Regions from separate parts of the Oceanobacillus luteolus genome, predicted to be linked through region 3. Evidence: riboswitches for the same ligand, from Rfam matches in the RefSeq annotation. Region 3 holds a riboswitch; each other region holds the start of a gene.

Region 1 (3,528 bases), on a different contig from region 3:
ACATGAAATAAATTGTGTAGGAAACTTCCAAATCCACCAACCCGTTTTTTTGTTAGATTTTCCTCGGAAATATTCTTGCAAAAATCAAACCAATCTTCTCTTATCTGCCAATTATATAAGAACATATCTAACATTCAATTTCCCTCCAAAAATAAAATGATATTTCTGTTCTAACTATCCCAATTATAAATGGATTGCGACAAGTAATATAGCATAATAAAAGAAATCAAATTTATCCATGTAAAACCTCTCCAATTGGGCAAAATAAACGAAGGGAAATTCCCAATACTATGGAGGGAGTGATACATGTGGCAGATACAAATAAAAATAGACGTAAACATCAACATAAGGAAAACACAGTAGGATCAGGAATGGGGGTTGTTCCAGAAGATACGATAGCTCAAGCTCTGGACCCATTTGGAAACGCAGCTGCGACTGTTTCCCGTGAAGATATGGGAAACAAGGTGGAGAAGGACAACAACAAACCACGAAAGAATTATAAGCTTTAAGCAACGGCTTGGGCTTCAGTAAAAAACTGGTAATCCAGAATCTTATTTGGATTACCAGGTTTTTATTTTAAAAGAAAATTATCTTTAAACATCCTTTGACATATCAGCATAAGCCCTTTCAAGGAATGCTCTTTCCTCTTCTGTGAATGGATGGAGTATATTAGGTTCATCAAGTTGATTTGCTAAGTGTATTTGTTCCGCCCCTAACATAGACAATGTTTTATCGGAGAGAGCTGCCAACTGTTTGATGAATGCGAGTGCTTCATCCGACTTAGGATTTACTCCGTTCGCTACAAGTTTTTTCAAGTCCATAAACAATGAGAAGTATTCTTTGTCTAATTGTGCTCGTTCTGTACTTCTAAAATTGTGGATGGAGTCTTTGACTTTGCTTTGTTCATGTAGATTTTCCTCTTCAAAAAGAATGGAATGAATCATAAAGCAAAATAATGTCACGTCAATTTTTCCATAGCCTGAAATGATGGTTTGCATATGGTCTAATTGGTCGATGGTTTGTTGGATTTTTTCTAGTTCTGCCATAAGTTCTCTTTTCTTAAATGTAATGGAATCGATTAGCTGTTGTCCTTCTATATCATGTGAATCTAATACATCGACTATTTCTTTCAATGAAAAGCCGATGAATTTCAGGGATTGGATTTGCTGTAAACGTAAGAGGTCCTTTTGGCTGTATAATCGATGTCCTCCTTCTTTGTAGTCTGTTGGTTTCAGTAAGTCTATTTTATCGTAATATCTAAGTGTCCGTACGGTAACGCCCGTTCGTCTTGCCAATTGTCCGATTGTCAACGTATTATCTGACATGCGTATACCTCGTTTCTATATTCCTATCTTTGTTTTTAATGTAAGGAATAGCTGGATATTGATAAGGCTTATGAAGAGCTATTCGAATAATAGCATACAGGATGATGATGGTCTCTACAGCTAATATAGCGTATTTCACCCATGAAGGAAGCATACTGCTCATGATAAATAATGGAAATATCGTCAAATGGAAGTTCAGTGCTTTCCGACTTGATTCAGCGTGATAACCATTTTTCTTCCTCGTCATTATAAACATGATGAGAGGGGGGATGAACCCAAGAATCAGCGAGACGACAAGCATGAATTGGACTGCAAGTATTTCCTTTTTTGATGGATTATTCATTTTAATCACCTTTCTTATCTATTCTTAAATTTAAGTATAAAAGGTGACGTAGGTAGAGCTTCAAGGGGAAAATTTTATTAACATACATTATCTTGTCTGAAAATTTGCTGTTGACAGACTTATATTTGTTCAGTATGATATTGTTAATTCTTACCAAACAAGTGAATAGAATGATTTCTCTTATCAAGAGTCGGGGGAGGAACCTGGTCCGAGGATCCCGCAGCAACCATTACGAAGGTAATAAGGTGCTAATGCCAGCAAGCGTATGCTTGAACGATGAGGATGGAGATAACGTGTTATAAACTTCTTCCTCATTAGGAAGAGGTTTTTTTGTTTCTCAGAGAGAAATAAAGGTACTCCGTCTGCCATAAAACCAATTAAACATATGGGAAAAGTTACATTAAAAACAAAAGGAGTGTATGTTCATGAGTATCAAGAAAAAAATTCATTTAAATGGTTTTGTACAAAATTCACCTTCCCCGCATTCAACTGGGCTATGGAAGCATGAGAAGGATGAAGGGATCAGGCATAATCGGCTGGAGTATTGGACAGAAACAGCCAAAGTATTGGAGCGGGGAAAATTCGATGCTGTATTTATTGCGGATGTACTAGGCACGTATTCCGTATATGGTAATAGCCATGATGTCGCGGTGCGTCATGCGGTTCAATTGCCTGCGCATGATCCGTTATTAATTATCTCCGCCATGGCACAAGTTACAGAGCATATTGGTTTTGCACCAACCGTGTCGGCCACATACGCACAGCCATATGCGTTGGCTCGGCAGTTGTCTACTTTAGATCATCTAACAGAAGGACGTTTGGCATGGAATGTGGTGACATCCTATTTAGAAAGTGAAGCGGTTAACCTCGGGTTATCTGGACGGATACCTAAAAATCAACGTTATGACCGTGCAGATGAATTCTTAGAAGTGGTTTATAAACTTTGGGAGCATAGCTGGGAAGATGATGCGGTAGTTCATGATCGAGAAGCGGATACTTTCGCATTACCTGAGAAGGTTCATGCGATTAACCATCATGGAGAGTTCTTTAATGTACCGGGCATCCATTTGACAGAACCATCCCCACAACGGACTCCGGTATTATTCCAGGCAGGGGCATCTCCAAGAGGCCGGGATTTCGCCGCGAAACATGCGGAAGGGGTATTCACGAAAGGACATTCTTTAGAAGCATTGAAGAGGTATTCTGCAGATCTTCGCAAACGAACCGTAGCTCAAGGGAGAAATGCAGACAGCATCCGTATTTTTCCTATGGTGCTGCCTATCGTCGGTTCTACGGAGGAAGAAGCGTATGCGAAATATGAGGAATTAAAAAGTCATGTCAGTTATGAAGGAACAGCGGCTCTACTTTCAGGTCATACGGGAATTGATTTCTCCAAATATGATCCAGATCAATACATCGAAGACATGGAAACAGATGCGGTTCAAGGAAATCTGGATATGTATGCAAAGGACCCAAATAAAAGGTGGACGTTGCGCGAAGCGATTCTCAATCACGGACTTGGTAATGGCACAGTGAAATTCATCGGCACACCGGAGCAAATTGCAGACCACATCGAGGAATGGGCGACGGAAGGCGATGCAGATGGATTTAATATTGCGCAGAGCTATTCATTGGAAACCTTCCGTGAGTTTGTCGACCATGTTGTACCGGAGCTGCAGAAGCGGGGGATTTATCGGTTGGAATATGAAGGGAAAACATTGCGGGAAAATTTATTTGATACGGATTCTCCTTATCTGCCTGACAATCATCCGGCGAAAAGGCTATCCAGTCCAGTGATAAAGTAACTTACACTTCATGATGAAAGGAGAAAGAAATGGACAATATCGGTGTATATACATG
Region 2 (3,528 bases), on a different contig from region 3:
ACAGCTGAACTCAAACAAGCTGCGGCGGATTTTTATAAACGGGAATACAATGTGGATATTGACCCGGAGACAGAAGTGGCGATTTTGTTTGGAACGAAAATCGGGTTAGTGGAATTGCCGCTTGCGCTAATGAATGAAGGGGAATTAATGTTGCTGCCTGATCCTGGTTATCCTGACTACTTATCTGGCGTAGGACTCGCAGACGTCCGCTTTGATGTCATGCCATTAGTTCGTGAAAATGGATTTTTACCGGATTATGATAAGCTTAGCCCGGAACAATTGGAAGAAGCGAAACTCCTTTATTTGAATTACCCCAACAACCCGACTGGTGCGACTGCTTCAAAGGAATTTTTTGAAGAAACAGTGAAGTTGGGTAAAGAACATGGGATTGGAATTGTGCATGACTTTGCTTATGGAGCAATTGGTTTCGATGGGAAGAAGCCGGTGAGCTTCCTTGAGGCAGACGGAGCAAAAGATACGGGAATCGAACTGTATACTTTATCGAAGACGTATAATATGGCAGGCTGGCGTATCGGATTTGCAGTCGGCAACGCTGAAATGATTGAAGCTATCAATCTATTGCAGGATCACTTGTTTGTCAGTATGTTCCCAGCTATACAGCATGCGGCGGCGGTCGCTCTTACAGAAGATCAAACTTGTGTCGATGAATTGGTTCAGCTTTATGAAGGGCGCAGAAATGCGTTGATTGCAGAATGTAAGCGGATTGGATGGGACGTTGAAGCTCCACAAGGCTCCTTCTTTGCTTGGCTTCCTGTTCCAAAAGGCTTTACGAGCGAGGAATTCGCCGATTTTCTATTGGAAAAAGCAGATGTTGCGGTTGCTGCAGGAAAAGGCTTTGGTTCATTTGGAGAAGGCTATGTCCGTATTGGCCTGCTCGTGGATGAAGAGCGCCTGAAAGAAGCCGTTCAACGAATTGAAAAGTTGAATATTTTCATTAAAGACGAAAATTATCAGAAATATAGTTGACTGAAACGAAATAATAATGTAGATTATATTAATACAATCTAATAATTTAATCTCTTATCAAGAGAAGCTGAGGGACCTGGCCCGATGAAGCTCGGCAACCTTTTTATGGCAACCATAAAAAAAGGTGCTACATCCAGCAAAACGTTATGTTTTGGAAGATAAGAGGGGAATTCTACATAATGAGCCTCTCTTTCTTTCGTTGAAAGAGAGGCTGTTTTTATACCATCAAATGAAAATCAGAGGAGGAAATAAAATGAGAAAGTTAGGTTCTGTATTCATTGTACTTTTACTTGCTAGTTTGCTAGTTGCTTGTGGTGAGGAGGAGACTGGCGATGCTGCGATAGATGAGAAAAATATTGTTGTTGGTGTTACTTCTGGTCCTCAGGAAGAGATTGCGGAAGTTGCTGCAGAGGTTGCTGCTGAAGAATTTGGGCTTGAAGTTGAATTGAAAGTATTCTCCGACTATGTCCTGCCAAATACGGCTTTATCTGAAGGTGATTTGGATTTGAACAGTTATCAGCATGGACCTTTCCTCGACCAGTTTAACGAAGACCATGGCACAGATTTAGTACCAGTTGGTAAAACAATCTTAAACCCGATGGGGATTTACTCAGAAACTTATGAGAGTATCGAGGACCTGCCGGATGGTGCAAAATTTGGTCTACCTAACGATCCGACAAATGGAGGACGTGCATTATTCATTTTAGAAGAAGCTGGAGTCATTACACTGGAAGAAGGTAAAGCAGAAACGGCTTCCATCCATGATGTGGTGGATAATCCCAAAAACCTTGAATTCATCGAGTTGGATGCTGCGCAAATTCCAAAGCAGCTCAGTGAAGTCGATGTGGCCGCCATCAATACGAACTTTGCATTAGAAGCCGGCATCAGCCCGAAAGAAGATTCGATTTTACTCGAGTCAACGAATTCTCCTTATGTGAACTACATCGTTGTAAGGGCTGAAAATGAGGACGACCCGACCGTTGAAAAATTCGTCCAAGCCTATCAATCAGATAAAGTGAAAACATTTATTGAAGAAGAATTTCAAGGTTCTATCATTCCAAGTTGGGATGAATAATCAAGAAGTAAGGATAGGAAAAAGAATGTTGCTCGGAAGCAGCATTCTTTTTCAGAAAGGAATGAACTTAAAATGATTAAATTAGAAAACGTCAAGAAAGTCTTTCCCTCAAAAAATGGGAATGTAACTGCTGTAAATAACGTAAACCTCCATGTTAAAAAAGGAGAAATACATGGTGTAATTGGTTACAGTGGAGCGGGGAAAAGTACTTTAATCCGCCTTATCAATCTACTGGAAAAGCCGGATAGCGGAAAAGTGCTCATCAATGGAACAGATCTCACTACCCTGTCACCAGAAAACCTACGTCAAACCCGACAAAAAGTTGGTATGATATTCCAACACTTCAATCTCATGAAAACGGCAACCGTTTATGATAATGTCGCTATTCCATTAAAGCTTCTTGGATATGATAAGCAAGAAGTCGAAAAACGGGTTGAAAAATATTTAAAGATCGTCGAACTATCCGACAAACATCATAGCTACCCCTCTCAATTATCTGGTGGACAAAAACAACGGGTCGCAATCGCAAGAGCATTATCACAAGAACCAGACGTCCTGCTAAGTGACGAAGCGACGAGTGCACTGGATCCTGAAACGACCAACTCAATTTTGGATCTGCTATTAAAAATCAACAAAGAGTTGGGTATTACCATTTTACTTATTACACATGAGATGAGCGTCATTCAGAAAATCTGTGATTATGTATACGTGCTAGAAAAAGGAGAAATCATTGAACAGGGATCTAGTATCGACCTATTCACTAATCCAGATCGACCAACGACAAAGAAATTCTTGGATACAATATCTCAGCGTAAATTATCAACTTCCCTTGTTGATCAATTGAAGCTCGAAGGTACGGTAACAAGACTTACATTTATCGGTGAAAACACGGGTCAACCATTGCTTGCCCATGTCAGTCAAAAATTTGGTGTTGTACCGAATATTTTAACGGCAAATATTATGGAATTAAAAAATGGCATTATTGGAAACTTAGTCGTTCATCTTGTTGGTGAACAAGATAAGATAAGCGCCTCCTTACAATTCTTAAATGATCAAGGCGTTCGAACTGAAGAAGTGGAGGGAGAATAAAATGGAAGAATTCATTCAAGAATGGTTGCCAATTATTGGCCAAGCTGTTGTAGAAACATTTCAAATGGTAGGTATCTCGTTGTTTTTCTCAATTTTAATCGGAATTCCTTTAGGGATACTTATTGTACTGACAAGACCTGGTGAAGCGTTAGAAAATAAAGTAGTCTATCAAATCCTGAATCTACTAATTAATATTGTCCGTTCGATTCCATTCATCATTCTATTATTCTTTATTTTACCGTTCACGAAACTGGTGGTTGGAACAACGATAGGAGTCAAGGGAGTTATCGTGCCGCTTGTCGTCTATACAGCTCCTTATATCGCTCGTTTAATGGAAACCTCGTTGTTGGAAGTGGACAAAGGCATTATCGAAGCGT
Region 3 (3,528 bases):
GCATCTTCCGCATCATTTGCAGTGTTTTCTTCATTTCCACCATTCCCGCAAGCTGCGAGTAGCAATACAAATAACAATACAAGTAAACCAAAAAGCTTTCTCATCGTTGTTTCTCTCCTTTATTTATCTTTTATCTATTTTATTGGTGATTAAATCTCCAATAAATTGGATAATAAATACAATGATCAGGATTAATACGGTACAAACAAATACAACATCGAAGTCACGACGTTGGAAACCATAGAAATAAGCATAGTCTCCAAGACCGCCTGCTCCAATTACACCAGCCATTGCAGTATAACCAATCAAGGCTATCGCTGTAACAGTTAGTCCAGACACAAGTGCCGGTAAAGACTCAGGTATAATAACCTTGAAAATAATGGTCCTTGTTTTTGCACCGATTGATTTTGCGGCTTCAATTACACCCTTATCCACTTCACGAAAAGCTATCTCAACAAGACGAGCATAAAATGGTGCCGTACCGATAATCAAAGCAGGCAATGCAGCGCTCGGCCCTCGAATCGTTCCAATCAAGAAATTCGTAAAAGGGAAAAGTAATAAAATCAAAATAATGAATGGGATGGCACGGAATATATTAACAATTGCCGCGGTTATTATATGAATGAATTTATTTTCCCAAATTCCATCTTTTGACGTCAAAAACAATAATAATCCTAATAAAATTCCCAAAATCAGAGTACCGATCAATGCGATACCTGTCATATATAGTGTTTCATTAGTTGCTGTAATCAATTCATCTGTTTTTAAGTTACCAAACATTTAGATGACCTCCACTTCTACGGAGGTTTCACTCTGAATATATTTAATGGCACTTTCGATTTCCGAATCATTACCTGTCACTTGAACGAATAGTGTTCCGTAACTTCCTGTTTTCGTATTCGTAATCTTACCTTGTAATATATTGATATCAACCTCGTATCGCTTAGCGATCTGGCTGATCAATGCTTGGTTTGCTGATTCACCAATGAATTGCAGTTTGAGCAGTGTACCCTCCGAATTTGTTTCCATGATACTTGAAATATTTTCATCCTCATCATTGCCCATTGCCTGATGAACAAATTTTTTCGTAATCGGCTGTTGTGGATGAAGGAATACATCGAGAACATCACCAAGCTCGACAATTTTCCCGTTCTCCATTACAGCAACTCGATGACAAATTTTTCGGATTACTTGCATCTCATGGGTAATTAATATAATGGTCAGTCCCATTTTCTCATTAATATCTACAAGTAAATCCAAAATAGAATTTGTAGTTTCCGGATCAAGTGCAGATGTAGCTTCATCACAAAGTAAGAGTTTTGGTTTATTCGCTAATGCCCTCGCAATACCGACCCGTTGTTTTTGTCCACCACTTAACTGGGAAGGATAAGCATTTTCACGTCCGGTCAACCCGACGAGGTCGATAAGTTCCTGCACCCTTTTTTTCCGCTTTTCTTTACTTACTCCTGCGATTTCAAGAGGAAATGCAATGTTTTCTGCAACGGTCCTTGACCACAATAAGTTAAAGTGCTGAAAAATCATCCCGATATCCTGACGGGCGATTCGAAGTTCATTTTGATTAAGATTTGTTATTTCATTATCTTCAATGGTTATTGTGCCCGCTGACGGTTCTTCTAGTCGATTGATCAGACGGATAAAGGTACTCTTTCCCGCACCACTATAACCGATGACTCCAAAAATCTCACCATTATTGATGTCTATATCCACATGATCAACGGCAGTTATTTGCCGGTCTTTTGTAATAAATTCTTTCTTTAATCCCTTAATGGAAATCAATAGATTGTCTCCTTCCATACAGCTTACCACTTAAATACCGTCCCATTATTAAAAATGGAATACATCTATTTAGTATAAACATAATTACTCAATAAATTAAAAACGTCTTTCTGCTCGGAGAACAGAAAGACGCATAGTTGATTATCATCTCTTGTTCTCTCATCTATCAAAAAAATTTGCAGGAATTGGCACCTTTCAAATCCTTGAAGGTTGCCGCGGTTTCATAGGGCCAGTCCCTCCGCCGCTCGCGATAAGAGTAAAACTATTAAATTAGTATAAACGAATAATAGCATGAGGGGTCTTAAACTGTCAACAAAATGATTTATTTAAACATTTCTGGGCGATACTCATATAAATACCGATAAATATTTCCGGTTGAATAGAAGGTATAAATTTTTTCTTTCACTTCATTATTTTCTACAATCAATAAACACGGAACACTTTCGATTTTGTATTCATGCAAAAATGGCTCCTCGAAATTTGCGTTCATTTCAAGAAAAATTGTTTGGTTATGGATTTCTTCAATTTTCTCTAACATTGCTCGTGCAACCGTGCATGTCCCACAGAATGTTGAATAGATAAATAAAATATATGAATCATTTAATTGCTTTGATGTGATTTTTTGCATATTTTCACCTGTTAATATAAAGATTCATCACTTCACTTGAAGGGATAATCAGCCCTCCAAGTGAAACGATAGTTGAATTTATATCTTATCTTACAGTCAATTGTACTGCAAATAAAACGGTCTTACTGTAAAGTGTTTTGCCACAAGTAATGAAGCAAGTATTTTATATGGGGTGGTAGCCACTTCCCGATAATCTTTACTGATATAAATATGCTCGGCATGTGGCAGTTCCTTAGCTAGTTGTTTTCTAAGCCTCAGTCCTGATTTATCTTCATCAACAAAAATATATACATCATTTTCATCTAAATTATACATATCCAAAAGCTCATCAAACCGATTAATGCTTAAAGTGCCGTTCGTACAAATAATCGTTACATCTTCATTTAAAATTTCTTCAATTTTACGTTTATCCGACAACCCCTCCACAATAATCACTTTTTCGGTTTCGTGTGCAATCATCTCAAGACACTCCTTATCCCATCGAGTCATCTGCTGATTGTTATAGTATATGAAAAAGAGGAGGTCAACTATACTCTTCACCGCATAGTTAGGCCCCCTCTTTATTCCTAATCAGAAAGCATACAGGTTGAAGAGGCTTTATCGATAAAAAAATTAATCCTCTTCAATAATAGCTTTATATTCATCTGCTGTAAGCAGGTTGTCCCACTCACTTTCGTCATCCAATTCAACAACGATCATCCATGCGTTTTCGTATGGAGATTCATTAACGAGTTCTGGACTATCCTCCAGTTCTTCGTTCACTTCTACAACTTTACCACTTACCGGTGCATAAAGTTCAGAAACAGTTTTTACTGACTCGACACTTCCGAATGAATCGTCTGTTTGAACTTCATCATCCACTTCGGGCAATTCAACGAAGACAATATCTCCTAATTCGTCTTGTGCAAAATCTGTAATTCCAATACGTACTTTATTGTCGCCTTCTTTTTTAATCCACTCATGTTCTTTCGTATAGCGTAAATCGTTTGGCAAATTCATTGACCCTTCATCCTTTCAAGTTTCTATTGTCATACCTTAACTATACAATGGAATATTAATAAAATCTACTGCATCCAGCAATTTTTATAACGGATAAACGGTCT

Evidence for each region. Region 3 has a riboswitch for S-adenosylmethionine ahead of ACFSBH_RS13070 (methionine ABC transporter ATP-binding protein). Riboswitches for the same ligand answer to the same signal wherever they lie in the genome.
Region 1: another riboswitch for S-adenosylmethionine. It lies ahead of ACFSBH_RS00205 (LLM class flavin-dependent oxidoreductase); the one in region 3 lies ahead of ACFSBH_RS13070 (methionine ABC transporter ATP-binding protein).
Region 2: another riboswitch for S-adenosylmethionine. It lies ahead of ACFSBH_RS11090 (MetQ/NlpA family ABC transporter substrate-binding protein); the one in region 3 lies ahead of ACFSBH_RS13070 (methionine ABC transporter ATP-binding protein).

The regions. Positions count from the first base shown of each region.
Region 1 is NZ_JBHUDE010000002.1:15,956-19,483, reverse strand. It holds gene ACFSBH_RS00225 (DinB family protein) at 1-134, opposite strand, end outside; gene ACFSBH_RS00220 (hypothetical protein) at 309-509, shown strand; gene ACFSBH_RS00215 (MerR family transcriptional regulator) at 594-1,325, opposite strand; gene ACFSBH_RS00210 (magnetosome magnetite crystal formation protein family) at 1,315-1,668, opposite strand; SAM riboswitch class I at 1,846-1,951, shown strand; gene ACFSBH_RS00205 (LLM class flavin-dependent oxidoreductase) at 2,094-3,473, shown strand; gene ACFSBH_RS00200 (sodium:solute symporter family protein) at 3,503-3,528, shown strand, end outside.
Region 2 is NZ_JBHUDE010000048.1:14,222-17,749, reverse strand. It holds gene ACFSBH_RS11095 (pyridoxal phosphate-dependent aminotransferase) at 1-987, shown strand, start outside; SAM riboswitch class I at 1,039-1,152, shown strand; gene ACFSBH_RS11090 (MetQ/NlpA family ABC transporter substrate-binding protein) at 1,241-2,062, shown strand; gene ACFSBH_RS11085 (methionine ABC transporter ATP-binding protein) at 2,135-3,151, shown strand; gene ACFSBH_RS11080 (methionine ABC transporter permease) at 3,153-3,528, shown strand, end outside.
Region 3 is NZ_JBHUDE010000114.1:3,828-7,355, forward strand. It holds gene ACFSBH_RS13060 (MetQ/NlpA family ABC transporter substrate-binding protein) at 1-104, opposite strand, end outside; gene ACFSBH_RS13065 (methionine ABC transporter permease) at 124-780, opposite strand; gene ACFSBH_RS13070 (methionine ABC transporter ATP-binding protein) at 781-1,797, opposite strand; SAM riboswitch class I at 1,954-2,054, opposite strand; gene ACFSBH_RS13075 (thioredoxin family protein) at 2,120-2,449, opposite strand; gene ACFSBH_RS13080 (toprim domain-containing protein) at 2,522-2,884, opposite strand; gene gcvH (glycine cleavage system protein GcvH) at 3,038-3,424, opposite strand.